DNA from 4 places in the Bacillus cereus group sp. RP43 genome. Region 4 is predicted to be linked to each of the others. Evidence: a T-box and tRNA genes for the amino acid it is inferred to sense, from the RefSeq annotation. Region 4 holds a T-box; the other regions hold tRNA genes.

Region 1 (7,086 bases), 1.9 Mb from region 4:
GGAAGGTGCGGCTGGATCACCTCCTTTCTATGGAGAATTGATGAACGCAGTTCATCAATAAACGTTGACTTGTTTCGTTTCGTTCAGTTTTGAGAGAACTATCTCTCAAGTTTAAATGTATGTTCTTTGAAAACTAGATAACAGTGTAGCTCATATTTTTTTAATTTTAGTTTGGTTAAGTTAGAAAGGGCGCACGGTGGATGCCTTGACACTAGGAGTCGATGAAGGACGGGACTAACGCCGATATGCTTCGGGGAGCTGTAAGTAAGCTTTGATCCGAAGATTTCCGAATGGGGAAACCCACTATACGTAATGGTATGGTATCCTTACCTGAATACATAGGGTATGGAAGACAGACCCAGGGAACTGAAACATCTAAGTACCTGGAGGAAGAGAAAGCAAATGCGATTTCCTGAGTAGCGGCGAGCGAAACGGAATCTAGCCCAAACCAAGAGGCTTGCCTCTTGGGGTTGTAGGACATTCTATACGGAGTTACAAAGGAACGAGGTAGACGAAGCGACCTGGAAAGGTCCGTCACAGAGGGTAACAACCCCGTAGTCGAAACTTCGTTCTCTCTTGAATGTATCCTGAGTACGGCGGAACACGTGAAATTCCGTCGGAATCTGGGAGGACCATCTCCCAAGGCTAAATACTCCCTAGTGATCGATAGTGAACCAGTACCGTGAGGGAAAGGTGAAAAGCACCCCGGAAGGGGAGTGAAAGAGATCCTGAAACCGTGTGCCTACAAATAGTCAGAGCCCGTTAATGGGTGATGGCGTGCCTTTTGTAGAATGAACCGGCGAGTTACGATCCCGTGCAAGGTTAAGCTGAAGAGGCGGAGCCGCAGCGAAAGCGAGTCTGAATAGGGCGTTTAGTACGTGGTCGTAGACCCGAAACCAGGTGATCTACCCATGTCCAGGGTGAAGTTCAGGTAACACTGAATGGAGGCCCGAACCCACGCACGTTGAAAAGTGCGGGGATGAGGTGTGGGTAGCGGAGAAATTCCAATCGAACCTGGAGATAGCTGGTTCTCCCCGAAATAGCTTTAGGGCTAGCCTTAAGTGTAAGAGTCTTGGAGGTAGAGCACTGATTGAACTAGGGGTCCTCATCGGATTACCGAATTCAGTCAAACTCCGAATGCCAATGACTTATCCTTAGGAGTCAGACTGCGAGTGATAAGATCCGTAGTCAAGAGGGAAACAGCCCAGATCGCCAGCTAAGGTCCCAAAGTGTGTATTAAGTGGAAAAGGATGTGGAGTTGCTTAGACAACTAGGATGTTGGCTCAGAAGCAGCCACCATTTAAAGAGTGCGTAATAGCTCACTAGTCGAGTGACTCTGCGCCGAAAATGTACCGGGGCTAAATACACCACCGAAGCTGCGAATTGATACCAATGGTATCAGTGGTAGGGGAGCGTTCTAAGTGCAGTGAAGTCAGACCGGAAGGACTGGTGGAGCGCTTAGAAGTGAGAATGCCGGTATGAGTAGCGAAAGACGGGTGAGAATCCCGTCCACCGAATGCCTAAGGTTTCCTGAGGAAGGCTCGTCCGCTCAGGGTTAGTCAGGACCTAAGCCGAGGCCGACAGGCGTAGGCGATGGACAACAGGTTGATATTCCTGTACCACCTCTTTATCGTTTGAGCAATGGAGGGACGCAGAAGGATAGAAGAAGCGTGCGATTGGTTGTGCACGTCCAAGCAGTTAGGCTGATAAGTAGGCAAATCCGCTTATCGTGAAGGCTGAGCTGTGATGGGGAAGCTCCTTATGGAGCGAAGTCTTTGATTCCCCGCTGCCAAGAAAAGCTTCTAGCGAGATAAAAGGTGCCTGTACCGCAAACCGACACAGGTAGGCGAGGAGAGAATCCTAAGGTGTGCGAGAGAACTCTGGTTAAGGAACTCGGCAAAATGACCCCGTAACTTCGGGAGAAGGGGTGCTTTCTTAACGGAAAGCCGCAGTGAATAGGCCCAAGCGACTGTTTAGCAAAAACACAGGTCTCTGCGAAGCCGTAAGGCGAAGTATAGGGGCTGACACCTGCCCGGTGCTGGAAGGTTAAGGAGAGGGGTTAGCGTAAGCGAAGCTCTGAACTGAAGCCCCAGTAAACGGCGGCCGTAACTATAACGGTCCTAAGGTAGCGAAATTCCTTGTCGGGTAAGTTCCGACCCGCACGAAAGGTGTAACGATTTGGGCACTGTCTCAACCAGAGACTCGGTGAAATTATAGTACCTGTGAAGATGCAGGTTACCCGCGACAGGACGGAAAGACCCCGTGGAGCTTTACTGTAGCCTGATATTGAATTTTGGTACAGTTTGTACAGGATAGGCGGGAGCCATTGAAACCGGAGCGCTAGCTTCGGTGGAGGCGCTGGTGGGATACCGCCCTGACTGTATTGAAATTCTAACCTACGGGTCTTATCGACCCGGGAGACAGTGTCAGGTGGGCAGTTTGACTGGGGCGGTCGCCTCCTAAAGTGTAACGGAGGCGCCCAAAGGTTCCCTCAGAATGGTTGGAAATCATTCGTAGAGTGCAAAGGCATAAGGGAGCTTGACTGCGAGACCTACAAGTCGAGCAGGGACGAAAGTCGGGCTTAGTGATCCGGTGGTTCCGCATGGAAGGGCCATCGCTCAACGGATAAAAGCTACCCCGGGGATAACAGGCTTATCTCCCCCAAGAGTCCACATCGACGGGGAGGTTTGGCACCTCGATGTCGGCTCATCGCATCCTGGGGCTGTAGTCGGTCCCAAGGGTTGGGCTGTTCGCCCATTAAAGCGGTACGCGAGCTGGGTTCAGAACGTCGTGAGACAGTTCGGTCCCTATCCGTCGTGGGCGTAGGAAATTTGAGAGGAGCTGTCCTTAGTACGAGAGGACCGGGATGGACGCACCGCTGGTGTACCAGTTGTTCTGCCAAGGGCATAGCTGGGTAGCTATGTGCGGAAGGGATAAGTGCTGAAAGCATCTAAGCATGAAGCCCCCCTCAAGATGAGATTTCCCATAGCGTAAGCTAGTAAGATCCCTGAAAGATGATCAGGTTGATAGGTTCGAGGTGGAAGCATGGTGACATGTGGAGCTGACGAATACTAATAGATCGAGGACTTAACCATATAATATGAAGCAATGTTATCTAGTTTTGAAAGAATATAAAAAACTTGTTGACCTTTAAAAGTTAATAAGTTATAATGATTCTTGTCTTAAATGAATATAGTCTGGTAATGATGGCAGAGAGGTCACACCCGTTCCCATACCGAACACGGAAGTTAAGCTCTCTAGCGCCGATGGTAGTTGGGACCTTGTCCCTGTGAGAGTAGGACGTTGCCAGGCAAAATGGAGGATTAGCTCAGCTGGGAGAGCACCTGCCTTACAAGCAGGGGGTCGGCGGTTCGATCCCGTCATCCTCCACCATTTATGTCGGAGGGGTAGCGAAGTGGCTAAACGCGGCGGACTGTAAATCCGCTCCTTCGGGTTCGGCAGTTCGAATCTGCCCCCCTCCACCATTTCTTAATTATTGGGCTATAGCCAAGCGGTAAGGCAACGGACTTTGACTCCGTCATGCGCTGGTTCGAATCCAGCTAGCCCAGCCATTAAGAGCCATTAGCTCAGTTGGTAGAGCATCTGACTTTTAATCAGAGGGTCGAAGGTTCGAATCCTTCATGGCTCACCATTTTAACAAAATATGCGGGTGTGGCGGAATTGGCAGACGCACTAGACTTAGGATCTAGCGCCTTTGGCGTGGGGGTTCGACTCCCTTCACCCGCACTTTTAATAAAATAACTCATACATGTTTTGCGGAAGTAGTTCAGTGGTAGAATACAACCTTGCCAAGGTTGGGGTCGCGGGTTCGAATCCCGTCTTCCGCTCCAATTTTCAATATGACATGCCGGGGTGGCGGAACAGGCAGACGCACAGGACTTAAAATCCTGCGGTGGGTGACCACCGTGCGGGTTCGACCCCCGCCCTCGGCACCATATGCGCCCGTAGCTCAATTGGATAGAGCGTTTGACTACGGATCAAGAGGTTAGGGGTTCGACTCCTCTCGGGCGCGCTTTTATTAACGGGAAGTGGCTCAGCTTGGTAGAGCACCTGGTTTGGGACCAGGGGGTCGCAGGTTCAAATCCTGTCTTCCCGATTTTCCCAAAAACATGGGGCCTTAGCTCAGCTGGGAGAGCGCCTGCCTTGCACGCAGGAGGTCAGCGGTTCGATCCCGCTAGGCTCCACTTTATTTTTTATATGTCGGAGGTATACCCAAGTTCGGCTGAAGGGATCGGTCTTGAAAACCGACAGGCGGCGAGAGTCGCGCGGGGGTTCGAATCCCTCTACCTCCTCCATTTTTTTAAAAAGTGGCTTAGTTACATATAAAAATGAATAAGATATTAATTTTTCCTTCATGGAGGTATACCCAAGTTCGGCTGAAGGGATCGGTCTTGAAAACCGACAGGCGGCGAGAGTCGCGCGGGGGTTCGAATCCCTCTACCTCCTCCATTTATTTTTAAAACATAATATCGTCGCGGGGTGGAGCAGTACGGTAGCTCGTCGGGCTCATAACCCGAAGGTCGCAGGTTCAAATCCTGTCCCCGCAACCAATGGTCCCGTGGTGTAGTGGTTAACATGCCTGCCTGTCACGCAGGAGATCGCCGGTTCGACCCCGGTCGGGACCGCCATTTTATGTTGGCTCGGTAGCTCAGTCGGTAGAGCAGAGGACTGAAAATCCTCGTGTCGGCGGTTCGATTCCGTCCCGAGCCACCATTTTTTTATGCCGGCTTAGCTCAATTGGTAGAGCAACTGACTTGTAATCAGTAGGTTGGGGGTTCAAGTCCTCTAGCCGGCATCATTTAGGGGCATAGTTTAAAGGTAGAACTGAGGTCTCCAAAACCTCCAGTGTGGGTTCGATTCCTACTGCCCCTGTAAAGTATATGGGCCTATAGCTCAGCTGGTTAGAGCGCACGCCTGATAAGCGTGAGGTCGATGGTTCGAGTCCATTTAGGCCCACCATATATTCCGCAGTAGCTCAGTGGTAGAGCTATCGGCTGTTAACCGATCGGTCGTAGGTTCGAGTCCTACCTGCGGAGCCATGGCCCGTTGGTCAAGTGGTTAAGACACCGCCCTTTCACGGCGGTAACACGGGTTCGAATCCCGTACGGGTCATAAAAAAAAGAGTCAGCATATTGCTGACTCTTTTTTATTATGTATAAGCCTCTTTTTATCACCTTATTTTCCTGAAATAAATAAAGGGATTTAGGAAAAGCTATGGTATGTATTAAAAGGAGGAGATGAAAAATGACACAAGTTAGAGAACTTATGAGTACTCATATCGTACATTGTACACCGTTAGATAATGTATATGAGGCGGCTGTAAAAATGAAGGAAGAATCGGTTGGATTGATTCCTGTTATTGAAAATAAACAAGTTGTTGGGCTTGTTACTGATCGAGACTTAGTTGTTCGTGGGATTGCTGAAAAACATCCTGGATCTAATCAAATTACAAATGTAATGACAACAAACATTGTTTCAGTTTCTCCAGATGATTCTATTGAAAAAGCTACAGAGTTAATGGCACAATATCAAATTAGACGATTACCGGTAGTTGAGAGCGGTCAACTTGTTGGGATGCTAGCACTAGGTGATTTAGCTATAAGAAAATCAGCAGATGATCAAGCAGGGTTTGCTTTAAGTGAAATCTCGGAGCATACGGAATAAATTATGTATAAAGATCAGATACATTATTCTAGTATATATGGATTAAACTAATATATTAGCGTGATGTATCTGAGACATTATATAATAAGTATAGAGTCAATATTTTTGACAGTTTTTTAAAATTTGTCATTCCTAATTTTTAATAAGAGAAAAAATGATATACTGAGAGATATAAGTATTATGATAGATTTTGAATATAACAATATTTATCATTAATGATGTAATAATGAATTAATGAATTATTATTTCCTACATAGATAAAAAGGGAAGGGGAATTATATGAGGGCTGTACAGGGCGATCCAAATTGGAATTTGGTTACAGATACATATATAGAACCAAATAATTTCGCTGAGTTATTTTCTTTGCTTGTACCTTGTCATCCAAAAGGTGAAGGGAAAGAGCGAACTATATTAGTATGGAAAGAAAAAGAATTTTATAAAGAAGAGAATTTAGCGGCATTTATCGTATATGGCATGAATAAAGTAAAGAATTTACCGCAGTTTCATAAAGATGAAATTCCAACTCTAGTACGTATTCTTCGTTTATGTCAAGAGATTGGTTGGTATGAAGAGGCAAATGCTTTTATGATAGCCCAAGGACTAGATGAATTTGTCCAAACTTCATTGGAGTATGAAACATGGGATCTGTTGACGAAAGCAGTTGCTTTAAACTATTTAATTATTAAATATCGTATTGGTGAATTAACAGCTGAGGATGTAGAAATTTGGGATCGAGTTAAATTTAATGAGAAATGTATAACAAATTGTAAACATCTATTATCTCATAAAGAAGTATTGGAATTTACATTCTTTTATATGTGTAAGCGAGCGAAGCTACTGTCAAAAGAGCAATTAAATAGTGATATGATGAGTCTAGCAATGTATTGTAATACTTTTGTGTATGATTTATATACACATGACTTATTACGAAAGTATCGTAAGTGTACAGACTTCCTATCATATTATGGACCTAGTCAGGCAGTTTTAGCTTGTCAAAGAGCTGTACTTTCTCAAATTTCCGATCGATTAGACCCTTTAAAGACAACTCATGTAGATGATTATTTATATGTGATGAAAGAAATGATGGAGCATATGACGATAGGGGTAATGGATCGGTATGGTCATTTTATTGGAAAGTTACTATCATATGTACCATTTTTCGAAATGATCCAAGTTCCACAGCATGCATATTATTGTGAAGAATTACTGTATATTTGTAAGGGAATTGAATACAAAGAAGAAATACTACGCAATTATATATTTATACAATTACATGATTGTTTACCATCATTCTTTAAACTATTTCTTAAAAATAAGCGTTATGCAACGATTCATGATATTCTTTTCTATTGGTGCGACGATGAACAAAGAATGAGCTTAGAGAAAAAATATAATCTTAGT
Region 2 (7,086 bases), 2.4 Mb from region 4:
ACATTAGTTGATATTATGGATGCTTTAATTAGCCCGGAACGAGATATGAGGGATGAGTTGCCAAAGCCACTTTTGAAAAAGGGGATTTTAAAATTAGAAGATTTAAAGCGTGGTATGGAATTAGAGGGAACGATCCGCAATGTTGTTGATTTCGGTGCCTTTGTTGATATTGGTGTGAAGCAAGATGGTTTAGTACATATTTCTAAACTAAGTAAACAATTTGTAAAGCATCCATTAGATATCGTATCGGTGGGGCAAATTGTAAAGGTATGGGTAGATGATATTGATACGAAAAAAGGTCGTGTTGCATTATCAATGTTACCAATTGAATAGAAAATAAAGAGAGCAGATGAAACTGCTCTCTTTTTATGGATAGGAAAGTTTCATTGATTATGAGCTTTGGTGTATTTTACTATAATAAAACCAGCATTCATTTAGTAACTTGATTTGATACCGGTTTTTTTCGAAATATGCACGTTGCATTTGTTTCTTTAGCCATGTAGGCATAGGAATCCCTCCTTGTTTAATCCTGCTCTCAAAAATTCCTCCTTTTATATTAAAGAAATATTGATGAGAGGTTGGTGAGTGGATTTCTATCAATGCTGCATTTTTAGAAATCACGCTTCTTGAATGAGGATGGGTATATGTACTATTTAATATATGTATAGGAAGGGAGAAAAGTGTAAAAATATTTTTTGTTTAGGAGGAATGAGAATGGATGAGCAAGAAATTCAGAGGTTAGTGGAAGAGGTATCGTTACAATGCTTTGGAATGCCGTTTTTACATAAAGCGATGTTTAATAGTAGGTTACGTACAACGGGTGGGCGCTATCTATTGAAGAATCATAATATAGAATTGAATTATCGATATTACGAAATATATGGTAAAGAAGAGTTAGTCGGGATTGTTAAACATGAACTTTGTCATTATCACTTACATATCACAGGAAAAGGGTATAAGCACCGAGATAGAGATTTTCGTGAGTTATTAAAGAAAGTAGGTGCACCACGTTTTTGTAAACGAATGATTAGTGAGGAGGAAACGAAAGTTTATACGTATGAATGTATAGGTTGTTCGTTTCAATATGTAAGAAGACGTAAAATAAATACACAAAGATATGTATGTGGAAAGTGCAAAGGACAACTAAAACTGGTAGTGAAAACATCTTGACAGTGAAAACGCAATCCAGTATATTATAAACATGTCCCGTTTGCGCAAGACGTTGTAAAAAAACTTCTTGACTTACGATGAGAAATTTTATAAGATACAAATTGTCTTTATTATTCCGCAGTAGCTCAGTGGTAGAGCTATCGGCTGTTAACCGATCGGTCGTAGGTTCGAGTCCTACCTGCGGAGCCATATACAGAGAAGTACCCAAGTGGCTCAAGGGGCTCCCCTGCTAAGGGAGTAGATCGCTAACGCGGTGCGAGGGTTCGAATCCCTTCTTCTCTGCCATATATATTGGCCCGTTGGTCAAGTGGTTAAGACACCGCCCTTTCACGGCGGTAACACGGGTTCGAATCCCGTACGGGTCACCACTTCGGAGGATTAGCTCAGCTGGGAGAGCACCTGCCTTACAAGCAGGGGGTCGGCGGTTCGATCCCGTCATCCTCCACCATATAAATTATATAAATAATATTATCGCGGGGTGGAGCAGTACGGTAGCTCGTCGGGCTCATAACCCGAAGGTCGCAGGTTCAAATCCTGTCCCCGCAACCAAATGGTCCCGTGGTGTAGTGGTTAACATGCCTGCCTGTCACGCAGGAGATCGCCGGTTCGACCCCGGTCGGGACCGCCATTTTAACTTCTGCTATATAGCAGTTGTTTTTTATTGGTCATTATGGTACAATAACATTTGTCTTTGAAAAGAAGATAACTATTTCGATGGGCTATAGCCAAGCGGTAAGGCAACGGACTTTGACTCCGTCATGCGCTGGTTCGAATCCAGCTAGCCCAGCCATTTACGAGCCATTAGCTCAGTTGGTAGAGCATCTGACTTTTAATCAGAGGGTCGAAGGTTCGAATCCTTCATGGCTCACTTTTGTTTTTTCCGCGCGGTCGTGGCGGAACGGCAGACGCGCTAGGTTGAGGGCCTAGTGGGGGAAACCCCGTGGAGGTTCAAGTCCTCTCGGCCGCATCAAAAAATCTTTTTAAAAAAGTACTTGTATTTGAAAATGTAGTATGATAAGATAATTGAGTCGCCAAAATACAACGACGAAAAAACATCATGAATAAGCGCCCGTAGCTCAATTGGATAGAGCGTTTGACTACGGATCAAGAGGTTAGGGGTTCGACTCCTCTCGGGCGCGCCATAACGGGAAGTGGCTCAGCTTGGTAGAGCACCTGGTTTGGGACCAGGGGGTCGCAGGTTCAAATCCTGTCTTCCCGACCACGCGGGTGTAGTTTAGTGGTAAAACAAGAGCCTTCCAAGCTCTGGTCGAGAGTTCGATTCTCTTCACCCGCTTTTAGTTCTTTGAAAACTGAACGAAACAAACAACGTGAACGTCAATTTTTATTTTTAGATGCTAGACAAACTAACTTTATTGGAGAGTTTGATCCTGGCTCAGGATGAACGCTGGCGGCGTGCCTAATACATGCAAGTCGAGCGAATGGATTAAGAGCTTGCTCTTATGAAGTTAGCGGCGGACGGGTGAGTAACACGTGGGTAACCTGCCCATAAGACTGGGATAACTCCGGGAAACCGGGGCTAATACCGGATAATATTTTGAACTGCATGGTTCGAAATTGAAAGGCGGCTTCGGCTGTCACTTATGGATGGACCCGCGTCGCATTAGCTAGTTGGTGAGGTAACGGCTCACCAAGGCAACGATGCGTAGCCGACCTGAGAGGGTGATCGGCCACACTGGGACTGAGACACGGCCCAGACTCCTACGGGAGGCAGCAGTAGGGAATCTTCCGCAATGGACGAAAGTCTGACGGAGCAACGCCGCGTGAGTGATGAAGGCTTTCGGGTCGTAAAACTCTGTTGTTAGGGAAGAACAAGTGCTAGTTGAATAAGCTGGCACCTTGACGGTACCTAACCAGAAAGCCACGGCTAACTACGTGCCAGCAGCCGCGGTAATACGTAGGTGGCAAGCGTTATCCGGAATTATTGGGCGTAAAGCGCGCGCAGGTGGTTTCTTAAGTCTGATGTGAAAGCCCACGGCTCAACCGTGGAGGGTCATTGGAAACTGGGAGACTTGAGTGCAGAAGAGGAAAGTGGAATTCCATGTGTAGCGGTGAAATGCGTAGAGATATGGAGGAACACCAGTGGCGAAGGCGACTTTCTGGTCTGTAACTGACACTGAGGCGCGAAAGCGTGGGGAGCAAACAGGATTAGATACCCTGGTAGTCCACGCCGTAAACGATGAGTGCTAAGTGTTAGAGGGTTTCCGCCCTTTAGTGCTGAAGTTAACGCATTAAGCACTCCGCCTGGGGAGTACGGCCGCAAGGCTGAAACTCAAAGGAATTGACGGGGGCCCGCACAAGCGGTGGAGCATGTGGTTTAATTCGAAGCAACGCGAAGAACCTTACCAGGTCTTGACATCCTCTGAAAATCCTAGAGATAGGACTTCTCCTTCGGGAGCAGAGTGACAGGTGGTGCATGGTTGTCGTCAGCTCGTGTCGTGAGATGTTGGGTTAAGTCCCGCAACGAGCGCAACCCTTGATCTTAGTTGCCATCATTAAGTTGGGCACTCTAAGGTGACTGCCGGTGACAAACCGGAGGAAGGTGGGGATGACGTCAAATCATCATGCCCCTTATGACCTGGGCTACACACGTGCTACAATGGACGGTACAAAGAGCTGCAAGACCGCGAGGTGGAGCTAATCTCATAAAACCGTTCTCAGTTCGGATTGTAGGCTGCAACTCGCCTACATGAAGCTGGAATCGCTAGTAATCGCGGATCAGCATGCCGCGGTGAATACGTTCCCGGGCCTTGTACACACCGCCCGTCACACCACGAGAGTTTGTAACACCCGAAGTCGGTGGGGTAACCTTTATGGAGCCAGCCGCCTAAGGTGGGACAGATGATTGGGGTGAAGTCGTAACAAGGTAGCCGTATCGGAAGGTGCGGCTGGATCACCTCCTTTCTATGGAGAATTGATGAACGCAGTTCATCAATAAACGTTGACTTGTTTCGTTTCGTTCAGTTTTGAGAGAACTATCTCTCAAGTTTAAATGTATGTTCTTTGAAAACTAGATAACAGTGTAGCTCATATTTTTTTAATTTTAGTTTGGTTAAGTTAGAAAGGGCGCACGGTGGATGCCTTGACACTAGGAGTCGATGAAGGACGGGACTAACGCCGATATGCTTCGGGGAGCTGTAAGTAAGCTTTGATCCGAAGATTTCCGAATGGGGAAACCCACTATACGTAATGGTATGGTATCCTTACCTGAATACATAGGGTATGGAAGACAGACCCAGGGAACTGAAACATCTAAGTACCTGGAGGAAGAGAAAGCAAATGCGATTTCCTGAGTAGCGGCGAGCGAAACGGAATCTAGCCCAAACCAAGAGGCTTGCCTCTTGGGGTTGTAGGACATTCTATACGGAGTTACAAAGGAACGAGGTAGACGAAGCGACCTGGAAAGGTCCGTCACAGAGGGTAACAACCCCGTAGTCGAAACTTCGTTCTCTCTTGAATGTATCCTGAGTACGGCGGAACACGTGAAATTCCGTCGGAATCTGGGAGGACCATCTCCCAAGGCTAAATACTCCCTAGTGATCGATAGTGAACCAGTACCGTGAGGGAAAGGTGAAAAGCACCCCGGAAGGGGAGTGAAAGAGATCCTGAAACCGTGTGCCTACAAATAGTCAGAGCCCGTTAATGGGTGATGGCGTGCCTTTTGTAGAATGAACCGGCGAGTTACGATCCCGTGCAAGGTTAAGCTGAAGAGGCGGAGCCGCAGCGAAAGCGAGTCTGAATAGGGCGTTTAGTACGTGGTCGTAGACCCGAAACCAGGTGATCTACCCATGTCCAGGGTGAAGTTCAGGTAACACTGAATGGAGGCCCGAACCCACGCACGTTGAAAAGTGCGGGGATGAGGTGTGGGTAGCGGAGAAATTCCAATCGAACCTGGAGATAGCTGGTTCTCCCCGAAATAGCTTTAGGGCTAGCCTTAAGTGTAAGAGTCTTGGAGGTAGAGCACTGATTGAACTAGGGGTCCTCATCGGATTACCGAATTCAGTCAAACTCCGAATGCCAATGACTTATCCTTAGGAGTCAGACTGCGAGTGATAAGATCCGTAGTCAAGAGGGAAACAGCCCAGATCGCCAGCTAAGGTCCCAAAGTGTGTATTAAGTGGAAAAGGATGTGGAGTTGCTTAGACAACTAGGATGTTGGCTCAGAAGCAGCCACCATTTAAAGAGTGCGTAATAGCTCACTAGTCGAGTGACTCTGCGCCGAAAATGTACCGGGGCTAAATACACCACCGAAGCTGCGAATTGATACCAATGGTATCAGTGGTAGGGGAGCGTTCTAAGTGCAGTGAAGTCAGACCGGAAGGACTGGTGGAGCGCTTAGAAGTGAGAATGCCGGTATGAGTAGCGAAAGACGGGTGAGAATCCCGTCCACCGAATGCCTAAGGTTTCCTGAGGAAGGCTCGTCCGCTCAGGGTTAGTCAGGACCTAAGCCGAGGCCGACAGGCGTAGGCGATGGACAACAGGTTGATATTCCTGTACCACCTCTTTATCGTTTGAGCAATGGAGGGACGCAGAAGGATAGAAGAAGCGTGCGATTGGTTGTGCACGTCCAAGCAGTTAGGCTGATAAGTAGGCAAATCCGCTTATCGTGAAGGCTGAGCTGTGATGGGGAAGCTCCTTATGGAGCGAAGTCTTTGATTCCCCGCTGCCAAGAAAAGCTTCTAGCGAGATAAAAGGTGCCTGTACCGCAAACCGACACAGGTAGGCGAGGAGAGAATCCTAAGGTGTGCGAGAGAACTCTGGTTAAGGAACTCGGCAAAATGACCCCGTAACTTCGGGAGAAGGGGTGCTTTCTTAACGGAAAGCCGCAGTGAATAGGCCCAAGCGACTGTTTAGCAAAAACACAGGTCTCTGCGAAGCCGTAAGGCGAAGTATAGGGGCTGACACCTGCCCGGTGCTGGAAGGTTAAGGAGAGGGGTTAGCGTAAGCGAAGCTCTGAACTGAAGCCCCAGTAAACGGCGGCCGTAACTATAACGGTCCTAAGGTAGCGAAATTCCTTGTCGGGTAAGTTCCGACCCGCACGAAAGGTGTAACGATTTGGGCACTGTCTCAACCAGAGACTCGGTGAAATTATAGTACCTGTGAAGATGCAGGTTACCCGCGACAGGACGGAAAGACCCCGTGGAGCTTTACTGTAGCCTGATATTGAATTTTGGTACAGTTTGTACAGGATAGGCGGGAGCCATTGAAACCGGAGCGCTAGCTTCGGTGGAGGCGCTGGTGGGATACCGCCCTGACTGTATTGAAATTCTAACCTACGGGTCTTATCGACCCGGGAGACAGTGTCAGGTGGGCAGTTTGACTGGGGCGGTCGCCTCCTAAAGTGTAACGGAGGCGCCCAAAGGTTCCCTCAGAATGGTTGGAAATCATTCGTAGAGTGCAAAGGCATAAGGGAGCTTGACTGCGAGACCTACAAGTCGAGCAGGGACGAAAGTCGGGCTTAGTGATCCGGTGGTTCCGCATGGAAGGGCCATCGCTCAACGGATAAAAGCTACCCCGGGGATAACAGGCTTATCTCCCCCAAGAGTCCACATCGACGGGGAGGTTTGGCACCTCGATGTCGGCTCATCGCATCCTGGGGCTGTAGTCGGTCCCAAGGGTTGGGCTGTTCGCCCATTAAAGCGGTACGCGAGCTGGGTTCAGAACGTCGTGAGACAGTTCGGTCCCTATCCGTCGTGGGCGTAGGAAATTTGAGAGGAGCTGTCCTTAGTACGAGAGGACCGGGATGGACGCACCGCTGGTGTACCAGTTGTTCTGCCAAGGGCATAGCTGGGTAGCTATGTGCGGAAGGGATAAGTGCTGAAAGCATCTAAGCATGAAGCCCCCCTCAAGATGAGATTTCCCATAGCGTAAGCTAGTAAGATCCCTGAAAGATGATCA
Region 3 (7,086 bases), 2.4 Mb from region 4:
CTCTTCATCATACTTAAAGGTAATAGGATAATCAGTTAATGTTTCTTTCGTTTCATTTACGAAAGGTAATATACTCGATGTCGTATTTTTTTCAGTTAAAGTTGCTGACATAAAAAGCATACACGCCAATAGTAATGAGATTCCTTTTAAAAACCAATGATTCTCCATTAACTTATCCATGACGCTTTCTCCTCCAATTCCATAAAGACGAAGAAGTCGTTTTTTCGTTCCCACTAAATTCTGCTAACAACATATCCTTCAGCTGCTCTGTCTTCAAATCACGATGTAACTCACCGTTTTTCGTTAAAGAAATTTGACCCGTTTCTTCCGACACAACTACTGTAATACTATCAGTAACTTCACTAACTCCCATTGCAGCGCGATGCCTTGTTCCTAACTCCTTAGAAATAAACGGACTTTCTGATAGCGGAAGATAACATGCTGCCGCTTTAATTGTACTTCCCTGCATAATTACTGCTCCATCATGAAGAGGTGTATTAGGGATAAAAATATTAATGAGTAATTCTGATGACACATTTGCGTTCAGCGGAATACCCGTTTCCACATAGTCACCCATCCCAGTCTCTTTTGACAACGTAATTAATGCACCTATTCTACGTTTTCCCATATATTCCGTAGCTTTCGCTATCGCTGTTGCAACAATTTCAGGTTCATCTTCCTCGTGAGTTCCCACACGCGAAAACAGGCTACCTCGTCCTAGCTGCTCAAGTGCTCTTCGCAATTCTGGCTGGAAGATAATAATAACAGCTAAGAATCCCCACGTTAATACTTGTTCCGTTAGCCAATATAGCGTATGCAATTCAAGTAAAATACTGATCATCCGGACGACAATAATAACTGTAATACCTTTTAAAAGTTGAACAGCCTTCGTGCCCCGGATTATAAGAATTAGCTTATATATAATAAACCATACAACAGCAATATCTAATGCCGTACTAAGATATTTCAAAATGGTCGTATCTTCAAAAGGCATGCTAACCCTTCCTCCTACTTACGAGCAATTCTATCCATATATTGAAATATTGTTTTATGCTCTATCTGTATGTATTTCCAACAACTAGTTAATTATACCATACATGAAACAAACGACAATTACAAACGCCCCCTTTAGCTTAAATTGGTAAGATGTCAAACTTTCTTACCCTACAGTATAATATAAGTCATTATTATACGCCTATTTTCCAATAAAAAAAGCAACTTCACAGTTGCTTTTCTTACATTTATTTCAGTTTTTCACCGAATAAAGAACCCATTAAAGCAACCGCTGTTGTTGCTGTTCTGTTTCTCTCATCTAAAATTGTATTTACTTCAACAAACTCAGCAGATGTAACAATATCAGCTTCTGCTAACATCTCCATCGCTAAGTGGCTTTCACGATAAGATAGACCACCAATTACAGGTGTTCCAACTCCTGGTGCGTCATGAGGATCAAGCCCATCTAAATCTAATGATAAATGAACACCATCAGTATGAGATAAATACGCAATTGTTTCTTCCATAACAGCCGTCATACCCATACGATCAATTTCATGCATTGAGAATACTTTGATGCCTTCTTCACGAATAAAGTCTTTTTCTCCTTCATCTAATGCACGTGCACCGATAATTACAACGTTCTCTTTCTTCACCTTTGGATATGCCCCGTATAAGTCTACAAGTGAAGAATGTCCATATCCTAAACTTGCAGCAAGTGACATACCGTGAATATTTCCAGATGGTGAAGTCTCTTCTGTATTTAAATCACCATGTGCATCATACCAAATAACACCTAAATTTTTATAATGTTTCGCTACACCAGCTAGCGTACCGATAGCAATACTATGGTCACCGCCTAATACAAGTGGAAAACGACCTTCTTCTATAATATGATCAACCTTACTTGCTAATTCATTACATACAGTTGCAACTTGTGTAAGGTTTCTTAATTTTGTATTTTCATCTACTTCTTTTTCTCTCTCAATACATATATCTCCCAAATCTTTAACGTCATATCCAATTTGTTCAATTCTTTCAATTACCCCTGCATAACGGATCGCGCTTGGTCCCATATCAACCCCGCGACGCATCTGTCCTAAATCCATTGGAACTCCAATAACTGAGATTTCTTTTTTCATAGATAGTATCCCCCTTTTATGCCTTCCTAAATATTTTAAATCTTTTATATAGTCTGACTCAACTCGACATTTTTCTGCATGGATATACATTTTATTCACTTACATTTACGTTGGAATCCCAATTTTCAAACTATTCTATGTATAAGGTTAACTTGATGAACCAACTAACTTTTCTATCAGCTAATATTTTTATCAGTGCTTTTCTCCATTACTACCTAGAATTACACAAGATATCCTCAAATAAATAGATTAAAAAACGCTTCTACATTTAGAAGCGTTTTTCTGATGCTAGTTTCCATACTGCTGCAATATTTTTTGCTGTCATTTCGATATTCTCTTCTGCCCTTTTATATGCTTCTTCTAACGTCATTGGACTAGCCGTAATACTAAACACTGCATCAATTCCCTTTTCGTAAACAGTCGTATAATTCGAGGATACAGATCCACCAATAGCAATTACAGGAATATGACGACATTTCGCCCGCTTCGCGACACCAACAGGAGCTTTTCCATACGCTGTTTGTTCATCTATTCTTCCCTCACCAGTTACAATCAGATCGGCGCCCTCTATACACTTATCAAAATTTGTATAATCTAATACAATTTCAATCCCTTTTCTTAACTGTCCCTTTAGCACTGCAACGACAGCGGCTCCCATTCCTCCAGCTGCCCCCGCACCTGGTATTTCAGATACATCAAAAGACACATGTTGTTTAAGTATATTAGCATAATGTTTTAAATTCCCATCTAGCTCTTTCATCATCTCTACATTCGCACCTTTTTGTCTCGCAAATACAAAAGATGCCCCGCTCAGTCCAACTAAAGGGTTATCTACATCACATGCTGCTTCTAACTTTATATCTTCCAGGCGTGAATCAATCCTAGAAAGGTCAACAGTGGTTATCAAATGCAATGTCCCTCCAGAGGGTTCTATTACCCCACCTTTCCTATTTATAAATCTTGCGCCTAAGGCAGATAGCATACCAGCCCCACCATCATTTGTAGCACTTCCTCCAAGCCCTAAAATAATGTGTTTAGCTCCTTGATCTAATGCATGTAATATAAGTTCACCTGTCCCTTTTGTAGTTGTAATAAGTGGGTTTCTCTTTTCAATTGGAACGTGTTGTAATCCTGATGCTGCTGCCATTTCAATAAATGCTGTCTTCTTATCCTTAGACATACCATAAAAGGCTTGCACGCTCTCTCCAAGCGGCCCTGTCACATTAAGTGATATAATTTTCCCCATTGTAGCACCAACAAGAGATTCAACCGTTCCTTCGCCTCCATCTCCAATTGGTACCTTAACATACTCTGCTTTAGGAAAAATTGCTGCAAAGCCTCTTTCAATAGCTTCACATACCTCTATAGCTTTCAGGCTTTCTTTATATGAATCCGATGCAATGACAACTTTCATAATTACCTCCCCCTTATCCAATCCTTTTTTTTATTTTAAACGATATACGGAAAAGTTGCCTTTTGGAGTGGAATTTAAACACAAAAAAAGCTTACATCAAATGATGTAAGCTTTCCCTATTTATATGGAGCCTAGCGGGATCGAACCGCTGACCTCCTGCGTGCAAGGCAGGCGCTCTCCCAGCTGAGCTAAGGCCCCTTAGTACTTAAGCGGAAGACGGGATTCGAACCCGCGACCCCAACCTTGGCAAGGTTGTATTCTACCACTGAACTACTTCCGCGAAAATGGTGAGCCATGAAGGATTCGAACCTTCGACCCTCTGATTAAAAGTCAGATGCTCTACCAACTGAGCTAATGGCTCGTAAATGGCTGGGCTAGCTGGATTCGAACCAGCGCATGACGGAGTCAAAGTCCGTTGCCTTACCGCTTGGCTATAGCCCATTAATATTTACTAGTATGGTTATCTTTTCAAAAAAATAAACCCTTTCAGGTTATTTTAAAGAAAATGGTGGAGGGGGGCAGATTCGAACTGCCGAACCCGAAGGAGCGGATTTACAGTCCGCCGCGTTTAGCCACTTCGCTACCCCTCCGACATTTAAAAATATATGGTGGAGGATGACGGGATCGAACCGCCGACCCCCTGCTTGTAAGGCAGGTGCTCTCCCAGCTGAGCTAATCCTCCAAAAGTGATGACCCGTACGGGATTCGAACCCGTGTTACCGCCGTGAAAGGGCGGTGTCTTAACCACTTGACCAACGGGCCAAAAAAATAAAAACTTTTCCCAAGCTTCCAACCGGGCTTGAACCGGTGACCTCTTCCTTACCATGGAAGTACTCTACCAGCTGAGCTATGGAAGCATAATGGCTCCGCAGGTAGGAATCGAACCTACGACCGATCGGTTAACAGCCGATAGCTCTACCGCTGAGCTACTGCGGAATAATATAAGCCTGGCAACGTCCTACTCTCACAGGGACAAGGTCCCAACTACCATCGGCGCTAGAGAGCTTAACTTCCGTGTTCGGTATGGGAACGGGTGTGACCTCTCTGCCATCATTACCAGACTTTTATCATTATACACATTCTTTTCAGAATGTCAAAAGGAATTTTTAATATATATTCCTTCAAAACTAGATAACATTGCTTCATATTATATGGTTAAGTCCTCGATCTATTAGTATTCGTCAGCTCCACATGTCACCATGCTTCCACCTCGAACCTATCAACCTGATCATCTTTCAGGGATCTTACTAGCTTACGCTATGGGAAATCTCATCTTGAGGGGGGCTTCATGCTTAGATGCTTTCAGCACTTATCCCTTCCGCACATAGCTACCCAGCTATGCCCTTGGCAGAACAACTGGTACACCAGCGGTGCGTCCATCCCGGTCCTCTCGTACTAAGGACAGCTCCTCTCAAATTTCCTACGCCCACGACGGATAGGGACCGAACTGTCTCACGACGTTCTGAACCCAGCTCGCGTACCGCTTTAATGGGCGAACAGCCCAACCCTTGGGACCGACTACAGCCCCAGGATGCGATGAGCCGACATCGAGGTGCCAAACCTCCCCGTCGATGTGGACTCTTGGGGGAGATAAGCCTGTTATCCCCGGGGTAGCTTTTATCCGTTGAGCGATGGCCCTTCCATGCGGAACCACCGGATCACTAAGCCCGACTTTCGTCCCTGCTCGACTTGTAGGTCTCGCAGTCAAGCTCCCTTATGCCTTTGCACTCTACGAATGATTTCCAACCATTCTGAGGGAACCTTTGGGCGCCTCCGTTACACTTTAGGAGGCGACCGCCCCAGTCAAACTGCCCACCTGACACTGTCTCCCGGGTCGATAAGACCCGTAGGTTAGAATTTCAATACAGTCAGGGCGGTATCCCACCAGCGCCTCCACCGAAGCTAGCGCTCCGGTTTCAATGGCTCCCGCCTATCCTGTACAAACTGTACCAAAATTCAATATCAGGCTACAGTAAAGCTCCACGGGGTCTTTCCGTCCTGTCGCGGGTAACCTGCATCTTCACAGGTACTATAATTTCACCGAGTCTCTGGTTGAGACAGTGCCCAAATCGTTACACCTTTCGTGCGGGTCGGAACTTACCCGACAAGGAATTTCGCTACCTTAGGACCGTTATAGTTACGGCCGCCGTTTACTGGGGCTTCAGTTCAGAGCTTCGCTTACGCTAACCCCTCTCCTTAACCTTCCAGCACCGGGCAGGTGTCAGCCCCTATACTTCGCCTTACGGCTTCGCAGAGACCTGTGTTTTTGCTAAACAGTCGCTTGGGCCTATTCACTGCGGCTTTCCGTTAAGAAAGCACCCCTTCTCCCGAAGTTACGGGGTCATTTTGCCGAGTTCCTTAACCAGAGTTCTCTCGCACACCTTAGGATTCTCTCCTCGCCTACCTGTGTCGGTTTGCGGTACAGGCACCTTTTATCTCGCTAGAAGCTTTTCTTGGCAGCGGGGAATCAAAGACTTCGCTCCATAAGGAGCTTCCCCATCACAGCTCAGCCTTCACGATAAGCGGATTTGCCTACTTATCAGCCTAACTGCTTGGACGTGCACAACCAATCGCACGCTTCTTCTATCCTTCTGCGTCCCTCCATTGCTCAAACGATAAAGAGGTGGTACAGGAATATCAACCTGTTGTCCATCGCCTACGCCTGTCGGCCTCGGCTTAGGTCCTGACTAACCCTGAGCGGACGAGCCTTCCTCAGGAAACCTTAGGCATTCGGTGGACGGGATTCTCACCCGTCTTTCGCTACTCATACCGGCATTCTCACTTCTAAGCGCTCCACCAGTCCTTCCGGTCTGACTTCACTGCACTTAGAACGCTCCCCTACCACTGATACCATTGGTATCAATTCGCAGCTTCGGTGGTGTATTTAGCCCCGGTACATTTTCGGCGCAGAGTCACTCGACTAGTGAGCTATTACGCACTCTTTAAATGGTGGCTGCTTCTGAGCCAACATCCTAGTTGTCTAAGCAACTCCACATCCTTTTCCACTTAATACACACTTTGGGACCTTAGCTGGCGATCTGGGCTGTTTCCCTCTTGACTACGGATCTTATCACTCGCAGTCTGACTCCTAAGGATAAGTCATTGGCATTCGGAGTTTGACTGAATTCGGTAATCCGATGAGGACCCCTAGTTCAATCAGTGCTCTACCTCCAAGACTCTTACACTTAAGGCTAGCCCTAAAGCTATTTCGGGGAGAACCAGCTATCTCCAGGTTCGATTGGAATTTCTCCGCTACCCACACCTCATCCCCGCACTTTTCAACGTGCGTGGGTTCGGGCCTCCATTCAGTGTTACCTGAACTTCACCCTGGACATGGGTAGATCACCTGGTTTCGGGTCTACGACCACGTACTAAACGCCCTATTCAGACTCGCTTTCGCTGCGGCTCCGCCTCTTCAGCTTAACCTCGCACGGGATCGTAACTCGCCGGTTCATTCTACAAAAGGCACGCCATCACCCATTAACGGGCTCTGACTATTTGTAGGCACACGGTTTCAGGATCTCTTTCACTCCCCTT
Region 4 (7,086 bases):
AGCATGTTCATAATGTTTCAGCTCCAATAGTTTCATGGCGAAATGAATAGGTTGGACAACCTTTAATATTTGTTTGAATTCGAAATATACCACCAGCATGTGGGTACTGTTTTAATTCCGCATCCGTCATTCTTGTTCGGGCTGTTGTGATGTATAAATCGGTCAAATTAGGTCCTCCAAATGTACACGACGTTACATATAAAGCAGGAATCGGAATACTTAAAATCTGTTTTCCAGTAAAGGGATTCCATCTAGTAATCTTCGAGCCTCCCCAATGTGCAATCCATAAACAACCTTCTACATCAATTGTCATACCATCGGGTATACCTTCATTTTCAGGGAAGATGATAATATCTGTTGGATTGCTAATTACACCAGTATGTATGTCATAATCAAAACGAACAACTTTTTTAGTAGGCGTATCAATGAAATAAAGAAATGTATGATCAGGGGACCAAGCTATACCATTTGATGTATTTACATGTGCAACTTTTTTATCTACGTTGAAATTATTGTTTAAACAATACAAGGAACCAGCCGCATTAATACCATATAAGTCTGTAGTGCCTGCCCAAAAGCGGCCAGCTGGATCGCATTTTCCATCGTTAAAGCGGTTTTCTAATAAATCTGGTTCAGGGTCATAAATATGTGTAAGTTTTTCTGTATTTAGATTAAGAGAGTAAAAGCCTTTTTCTACAGCTAAAAGTACTACATCATCTAAATATGGAACGACACAACCGATTTGTTGATCGAGAATAATCACTCGGTTCATATTACTAGTAGGACTGTAGAGGCATAATTTCTTCTCTATAATATCAACCCAATATAATATTTGTCTTTTTTCATCCCAGCAAGGACTTTCACCTAAACTCGCTTTTGCATCTACGACTAATTCAATATTTCTGTGCAATCTGTTTCACCTCAATTCATTAGAGATACATATAAAGTTCGATAAAAATGGAGGTAAACCTTTTGTTTGATTGGAATAAAGATGTACTACAAAAAAACGAAGACCTTCTCATGTAACTCGAAAATAGCATAAAACTATGGGGAGAAAGAGCTATGTGATGTTTCATGTGAAAATGTATTCCAAGTATATGAAGGGAGTGAAAAATATAAGCGATTTAAAGAGAAACCGAAAGTGACATATTATTGTGATGGTGTAGTCACAAAATTCAACTTGAAGGAATAATATATTTTTTAGATAGGGAAAATATATGTTATTAATTTCTGTTCAGAAAAATTTGACAATACATCTGTTATAAATTATCATATGTAAAAAACTAATATACAATTTGGCATTGAAGAGAAGAGTAGTTAAGAATGAATGCATACAGAGAGCTCTGGTAGCTGAGAAAGAGCGGTTAAACATCTTAACGAAAAAAGACTTGGAGCTGCGCAAAGAACTAATTTATTTAGGGATGGTGCGACGGATTCTCCCGTTATAGAGATAGGGTATAAGCATATTTGGCCGTACCTGAAGAGGTTAATATGGTGACGTATTAACAAACTGAGGTGGTACCGCGAAGCTAATAACTCTCGTCCTCAAGATGAATAATCTTGGGGGTGGGAGTTTTTTTATTGCATAAAACTGAAAATGTGAAAACAAAAAACAATTGAGGTGAGTATATGCATTGGGCGTATGAAGTAGCACATGAATTAATTAGAAAACATCCAAATAAAGAAACTTATGTTTGTGCATCTGGAATTAGTCCATCTGGTTCTGTTCATATTGGGAACTTCCGTGAAATAGTAACGACTTATTTAGTTGTAAAGGCTCTGCAAGATTTAGGGAAAAAGACTCGTTTTATCTTTTCATGGGATGATTATGACAGGTTTAGAAAAGTTCCTAAAAATATTGATCCATCTTTTGGAAGATACATTGGTATGCCGTACTGTGATATCCCTGATCCACATGGGTGTCATAACTCATATGCGGAGCATTTTGAAAAAGAGTTTGAAAAATCGCTCCAAGCATTTGGGATTGAAGTGGAATTCATATATCAACATGCTGAATATAGAAGCGGAAGGTATAACGGAAACATATTAGAAGCTTTGTGTAAAAGAAAAGAAATATATGATGTTTTAATGGATTTTAAAACAGGAGTACACCGAGAAGAAGATAGAGAAAACTTTTATCCAGTTACGTTATATTGTGAGAGGTGCGGGAAAGATGCAACAACTATTACACATTTTGATGAAGTATTAAAAACAATTCGGTATGACTGTGAATGTGGAAATCAAAATGAATTATCGGTATTAAATACAAATAAAATGAAACTGAATTGGAAAATCGATTGGCCGATGAGATGGATGATAGAGGATGTTATTTTCGAACCGGGCGGAAGAGATCATTCATCGGAGACAGGTAGTTATAATGTATCAAAGGAAATTGCAAGGAAAATATTCAATTGTGAAGCCCCTCAATACGTTGCTTATGATTTCATTGGAATTAAAGGGCATCATGAAAAAATGTCCAGTTCTTCAGGGAATAGTATTACACCTAGCGACTTATTAAAAGTGTATTTACCAGAAGTAATTCTTTTTATGTTTGCAAAATATAAGCCTGATGCAGCTTTTCATATTGGACTTGATGAAGATGTGATTCGCAATTATACAGAGTATGAGAGATTGAAGGATAGTTATGAAAATAAAACACTCAAAAATGAAGATTTATTTGATGCAATTAAACTTTCTAGACTTGATAGCCGATTTAAAGAGCATCCAAAGTTTAATCAAGTAGCAGGAACTTTACCGTTATTAAATTTTGATTCATCTATTTTACAAGATATATTAGAGAAAATAGATAGGAGCTATGCATTACCTGAAATGATAGCGATAAGTAATCGTGCTGAGTATTGGATAAGAAACTTTCAATCTAAAAAATTAATTGCGGTAAATAAAGAGAAAAATACGGAGTTTTATAACACATTAGATGAACGGCAGAAAAAATGGCTAGTAGAAGTTTGTAAAATAATTCGTTCTAATAACGATCATTCTAAACTAATGAAGCAATTGTATACGATTTGTCATCATGAAAATAAAAAAATAATGAAAGAAAATCAAAAACAATTATTTATCATTTTATATAGGCTCATTATGAATCAATCAAGTGGTCCACGTATACCATTATTAATACATGTGGTAGGCGCCAGAAAATTCATCACATTATTAGATTTCTAAAATATAGTTAAAAGCAACGCAAGTACTCAATAGAATAAGTACTTGCGTTGCTTAATTTTTACTATCGTGAATACATTTTTGGACATTCATCACCACGTGGTTCGTAAAAACAATGGCTTTTAAATTGCCCTGCAAACGGCTGATTATACCATTCAGGTGGACAAGCTCCAACTGGACGGAAATACCAAAGAGCCCATCGTGCTGGCCAGCGCCATTCACCTTGTAAAACTTTTCTTGCGATTTCTTTTTCTGATTCACGGGCACGTTGATAAAAGTATCCGTATTGAACCGCTTCAAATCCGCCAGGGCTTTGATATACTGCATCACGCACAGATCGAAGGTCTTTAAAATCTAAGCAATCACAAAATACACGATTTACTACAACACATCCAACAAGTTGTTCACCTTGTCGTCCTTCGCCCTCAGCTTCAGCACGGATTAAGCGTGCTAGTAAATCAACGTCACTTTCGTTGTATGGAATAAGGGGCATTGTAATACCACCTTTCTATAACTGTTATAGTAAAGAGTGTATGTTTCAAAATGAGCTAAGTGCTTTTGTAATCTGAAAATAACTTTTAATTTTAACAAGGAGCTTGTATGAATTAAAGCTAATTAGTTATAGAAGATAATAATGGAAAGGGAGAGGTACTATGCATCGTATTCATAAAGAACATATCATTTACGCAATGTCACCAGAAAATAATCCATGTATTGAAGTAGAAATTGGGAGTCGTCTTGTATTTGAAACATATGATTGCTTTGAAAATCAAATTCAGTCTGAAGATGTTGTGTTTCAAGAATTAGATTGGAACCGAATTAATCCAGCGACTGGGCCTGTATATATTAAAGGCGCAGAACCTGGCGATATTTTAATGGTAACGATTGAAAAGATTAAAATTTCAGAGCAGGGTGTTTTAACGACAGGTGCGAACCTTGGTGTAATGGGGGATGAGCTAAATGAAAATACAGTGAAAATTGTCCCAATACATAATGGATATGTTTCATTATCAAGTGAACTACAAATCCCGATTAATCCAATGATTGGGGTAATTGGTACTGCACCGAAAGAAGAGAGCATTTCATGTGGCACACCGCATGATCACGGCGGAAATATGGACTGTAAAGAAATTAAAGAAGGAACAACATTACTACTACCAGTTAATGTCCCAGGGGCACTATTAGCATTAGGTGATTTACACGCAGCAATGGGTGATGGTGAAATTGGTGTTAGTGGAGTGGAAGTTGCTGGAGAGGTAACTGTAACTGTTCAAATTATAAAAGAAAAGAAATGGCCATTACCAATGGTTATCCAAAAAGAAAAAATAATGACGATTGCTTCAGAGAAATTGTTAGACGATGCAGCGAATCGTGCTGTACATAATATGGTGACATTTTTACATGAGGAATTAGAAATGTCTAAAGCTGATGCAACCCTTTTATTATCAGCAGCAGGTAATTTAAAAGTTTGTCAAGTTGTGGATCCACTAAAAACGACGCGGATGGAACTAAGAATGGACTATGTGGAGAAGCTGGGTTTTAATTGGAGTAAATTTAATATTAAATAAGAATAATAGAAGAAGGATGCTGTTTTATAAAAGTATCTTTTTTAATTTACGGATTAAATAAAAAGAGATAGTATTTATTTTGTATAAGTATATTTGAGATTGTGAATTAAAAGGAGTTTAAGAATGGTTAAAATTATGATTGTAGAAGATGATATGAAAATTGCGGAGCTATTATCAACTTATGTTGCGAAATACGGTTACCAAGGAATTGTTATATCGGATTTTCAAAACGTGTTAGAAATATTTTTAGAAGAACAACCAGAGTTAGTTTTATTAGATATTAATTTACCAAGCTTTGACGGTTACTATTGGTGTCGTCAAATTCGCGGAGTTTCCACGTGTCCAATTTTATTTATCTCGGCCCGTGAAGGTACGATGGATCAAGTTATGGCGTTAGAAAATGGTGGCGATGATTTTATTCCGAAGCCTTTTCATTATGAAGTTGTAATGGCAAAAATTCGTAGTCATTTAAGACGTGCTTACGGAGACTATGCACCGAAACTAGAAGAACGAATGGTTGAGCAACAAGGTCTTTGTTTATATCCAGAAAGACTTGTGTTAAAACTTAGGGGGCAAGAGATTGATATAACGAGAAACGAAGCTATTTTATTAGAAACGCTAATGAAAAATTACCCGCGTGTTGTGAGTAGAGAAGTGTTACTTAATAAATTATGGGATAGTGAATCTTACGTTGATGATAATACATTAAGTGTAAATACAACACGTGTGCGTAAAAAGTTAAAAACCTTACATATTGAAGATGCGATTGAAACAATTCGTAGTGTTGGATATAGGTTGCATATTACTTGGGAAAATGGTATGGAAAAATGATAAGGCTGTTTATACGTGACCATATACCACTTATTTGTTTTACAGTGCTCCAACTATTAGCCATATTCCTCGTATATTGGTTTGATGGACATAATCATATTACAACAGCATTATATGCAATGTTTTTAGGTGCTTTTTTTATGGTAAGCTACTTAGTATTTCGTTATTTTACACATCGTTCTTTTTATGAGCGTTTAGCAAATCCATTGCAATCTTTGGATGAATCCGTTCAAAAATCTGATTTTGCAGTTTTATCTACCGCACTCCAAGATTTGCTTGATGCACAATATCGTCATTATCAAAATCAGCTGCAATTACAAGAGAGAAAAAATAATGATCATTTAACCTTTATGAATCAGTGGATTCATCAAATGAAAACACCTCTATCTGTAATAGAATTAATTACACAGGATGAAGTGGATTCGCGTTTTGAAAGTATTAATGAGGAAACAGATCGGTTGAAAAAGGGATTAGAGATGGCATTATATGTCGCGCGTTTAGAAGCATTCACACAAGATTTTTATGTAGAAAGAGTACAACTACATAAAGTAGTAAATGATTCCGTGCATGAACATAAACGCTTCTTTATCCGGAGTTTTGTATATCCAGAGCTTGAAATTGATAAAGGTATTACTGTAGAAAGTGATGCGAAATGGTTGCAATTTTTAATTGGACAAATTATATCGAATGCGATTAAATACTCATCAGGTAGTAGAGAAAAGATTAAAGTGAAAGCATGTAGAGAAGGTAATACAGTTGTACTTGAAATTGCCGATAGTGGCGTCGGGATACCGAAGCAAGATTTACCAAGAGTATTTAAACCGTTCTTTACAGGAGAAAATGGTAGAGATTTTAAAGAATCAACTGGAATGGGGTTATATCTTGTATATGAAATTACAAAACAATTGGGACATAGTGTAGAGATCCATTCAGAAGTTGATAAAGGTACCGTTGTACGAATAATATTTTTTAATGTGTAACAAGTGATCAAGGCTAAAGAACTTTGGAGATAAGTTTTTTTAGCCTTGTTTTGTACCACTTGAAAATAAAAAATTATTTACCTTAGAGAAGTAAAAGCGAAGTGTTTATTATTTGTTTATGGTAGGGGGGATTGTAATGGATATTCGTAAAATGAGATATTTCATAACAGTGGCAGAAGAATTAAACTTTAGTCGTGCAGCAGAGCGTCTTATGATGGCACAACCGCCTTTAAGCCAAGAAATTCGAAAATTGGAAGAAGCATTAGGAGTTCAACTTTTTTACCGGACAAAAAGAATGGTTGAACTTACCGATGCGGGGAAAATCTTTTTAGAAGGTGCTCGGCAAACGTTACTTCAAGTAGATAGAACCATTAAAGAAACACAGCTCGCGGATGAAGGGAAGATTGGGCATTTAATCATTGGTTTTGTCGATTCTACAGAAACAGTTATAGACATATTAAAAACATTTCGAGAACGATTTCCTAAAATTCAGCTCATATTACGTGAGATGACAACAGACCAGCAAA

What was found. The T-box of region 4 lies ahead of lysS (lysine--tRNA ligase). A T-box ahead of a tRNA ligase gene usually reads a tRNA of that ligase, here a tRNA-Lys.
Positions count from the first base shown of each region.
Region 1: it encodes a tRNA-Lys, which carries the amino acid that the T-box ahead of lysS (lysine--tRNA ligase) is inferred to sense. The anticodon was not compared.
Region 2: it encodes a tRNA-Lys, which carries the amino acid that the T-box ahead of lysS (lysine--tRNA ligase) is inferred to sense. The anticodon was not compared.
Region 3: it encodes a tRNA-Lys, which carries the amino acid that the T-box ahead of lysS (lysine--tRNA ligase) is inferred to sense. The anticodon was not compared.

Region 1 covers NZ_JARVHQ010000001.1:4,433,923-4,441,008, reverse strand. Annotated here, with positions in the region: rRNA gene QCI75_RS23215 (16S ribosomal RNA) at 1-27, shown strand, start outside; rRNA gene QCI75_RS23210 (23S ribosomal RNA) at 174-3,095, shown strand; rRNA gene rrf (5S ribosomal RNA) at 3,197-3,312, shown strand; tRNA gene QCI75_RS23200 (tRNA-Val) at 3,318-3,393, shown strand; tRNA gene QCI75_RS23195 (tRNA-Tyr) at 3,402-3,485, shown strand; tRNA gene QCI75_RS23190 (tRNA-Gln) at 3,498-3,572, shown strand; tRNA gene QCI75_RS23185 (tRNA-Lys) at 3,577-3,652, shown strand; tRNA gene QCI75_RS23180 (tRNA-Leu) at 3,667-3,747, shown strand; tRNA gene QCI75_RS23175 (tRNA-Gly) at 3,777-3,851, shown strand; tRNA gene QCI75_RS23170 (tRNA-Leu) at 3,868-3,956, shown strand; tRNA gene QCI75_RS23165 (tRNA-Arg) at 3,960-4,033, shown strand; tRNA gene QCI75_RS23160 (tRNA-Pro) at 4,044-4,117, shown strand; tRNA gene QCI75_RS23155 (tRNA-Ala) at 4,133-4,205, shown strand; tRNA gene QCI75_RS23150 (tRNA-Ser) at 4,224-4,316, shown strand; tRNA gene QCI75_RS23145 (tRNA-Ser) at 4,378-4,470, shown strand; tRNA gene QCI75_RS23140 (tRNA-Met) at 4,495-4,571, shown strand; tRNA gene QCI75_RS23135 (tRNA-Asp) at 4,574-4,649, shown strand; tRNA gene QCI75_RS23130 (tRNA-Phe) at 4,659-4,734, shown strand; tRNA gene QCI75_RS23125 (tRNA-Thr) at 4,744-4,816, shown strand; tRNA gene QCI75_RS23120 (tRNA-Trp) at 4,823-4,893, shown strand; tRNA gene QCI75_RS23115 (tRNA-Ile) at 4,904-4,980, shown strand; tRNA gene QCI75_RS23110 (tRNA-Asn) at 4,986-5,060, shown strand; tRNA gene QCI75_RS23105 (tRNA-Glu) at 5,062-5,133, shown strand; gene QCI75_RS23100 (CBS domain-containing protein) at 5,266-5,685, shown strand; gene QCI75_RS23095 (DUF3965 domain-containing protein) at 5,965-7,086, shown strand, end outside.
Region 2 covers NZ_JARVHQ010000001.1:4,900,456-4,907,541, reverse strand. Annotated here, with positions in the region: gene QCI75_RS25410 (Tex family protein) at 1-333, shown strand, start outside; gene cmpA (cortex morphogenetic protein CmpA) at 391-507, opposite strand; gene QCI75_RS25400 (SprT family protein) at 715-1,170, shown strand; tRNA gene QCI75_RS25395 (tRNA-Asn) at 1,285-1,359, shown strand; tRNA gene QCI75_RS25390 (tRNA-Ser) at 1,365-1,455, shown strand; tRNA gene QCI75_RS25385 (tRNA-Glu) at 1,464-1,538, shown strand; tRNA gene QCI75_RS25380 (tRNA-Val) at 1,543-1,618, shown strand; tRNA gene QCI75_RS25375 (tRNA-Met) at 1,643-1,719, shown strand; tRNA gene QCI75_RS25370 (tRNA-Asp) at 1,723-1,798, shown strand; tRNA gene QCI75_RS25365 (tRNA-Gln) at 1,886-1,960, shown strand; tRNA gene QCI75_RS25360 (tRNA-Lys) at 1,966-2,038, shown strand; tRNA gene QCI75_RS25355 (tRNA-Leu) at 2,055-2,137, shown strand; tRNA gene QCI75_RS25350 (tRNA-Arg) at 2,236-2,312, shown strand; tRNA gene QCI75_RS25345 (tRNA-Pro) at 2,316-2,392, shown strand; tRNA gene QCI75_RS25340 (tRNA-Gly) at 2,394-2,464, shown strand; rRNA gene QCI75_RS25335 (16S ribosomal RNA) at 2,541-4,092, shown strand; rRNA gene QCI75_RS25330 (23S ribosomal RNA) at 4,239-7,086, shown strand, end outside.
Region 3 covers NZ_JARVHQ010000001.1:4,995,673-5,002,758, forward strand. Annotated here, with positions in the region: gene QCI75_RS25855 (CdaR family protein) at 1-180, opposite strand, end outside; gene cdaA (diadenylate cyclase CdaA) at 173-994, opposite strand; gene rocF (arginase) at 1,242-2,135, opposite strand; gene QCI75_RS25870 (glycerate kinase) at 2,404-3,549, opposite strand; tRNA gene QCI75_RS25875 (tRNA-Ala) at 3,675-3,747, opposite strand; tRNA gene QCI75_RS25880 (tRNA-Gly) at 3,758-3,829, opposite strand; tRNA gene QCI75_RS25885 (tRNA-Lys) at 3,835-3,910, opposite strand; tRNA gene QCI75_RS25890 (tRNA-Gln) at 3,916-3,990, opposite strand; tRNA gene QCI75_RS25895 (tRNA-Tyr) at 4,056-4,139, opposite strand; tRNA gene QCI75_RS25900 (tRNA-Val) at 4,156-4,231, opposite strand; tRNA gene QCI75_RS25905 (tRNA-Glu) at 4,240-4,311, opposite strand; tRNA gene QCI75_RS25910 (tRNA-Thr) at 4,334-4,406, opposite strand; tRNA gene QCI75_RS25915 (tRNA-Asn) at 4,411-4,485, opposite strand; rRNA gene rrf (5S ribosomal RNA) at 4,495-4,610, opposite strand; rRNA gene QCI75_RS25925 (23S ribosomal RNA) at 4,701-7,086, opposite strand, start outside.
Region 4 covers NZ_JARVHQ010000001.1:2,546,144-2,553,229, forward strand. Annotated here, with positions in the region: partial or broken gene QCI75_RS13515 (class I SAM-dependent methyltransferase) at 1-11, opposite strand, end outside; gene QCI75_RS13520 (SMP-30/gluconolactonase/LRE family protein) at 8-910, opposite strand; partial or broken gene QCI75_RS13525 (DUF2197 domain-containing protein) at 1,058-1,227, shown strand; T-box leader at 1,293-1,550, shown strand; gene lysS (lysine--tRNA ligase) at 1,630-3,183, shown strand; gene QCI75_RS13535 (cell wall hydrolase) at 3,245-3,673, opposite strand; gene QCI75_RS13540 (acetamidase/formamidase family protein) at 3,834-4,748, shown strand; gene QCI75_RS13545 (response regulator transcription factor) at 4,872-5,579, shown strand; gene QCI75_RS13550 (sensor histidine kinase) at 5,576-6,559, shown strand; gene QCI75_RS13555 (LysR substrate-binding domain-containing protein) at 6,696-7,086, shown strand, end outside.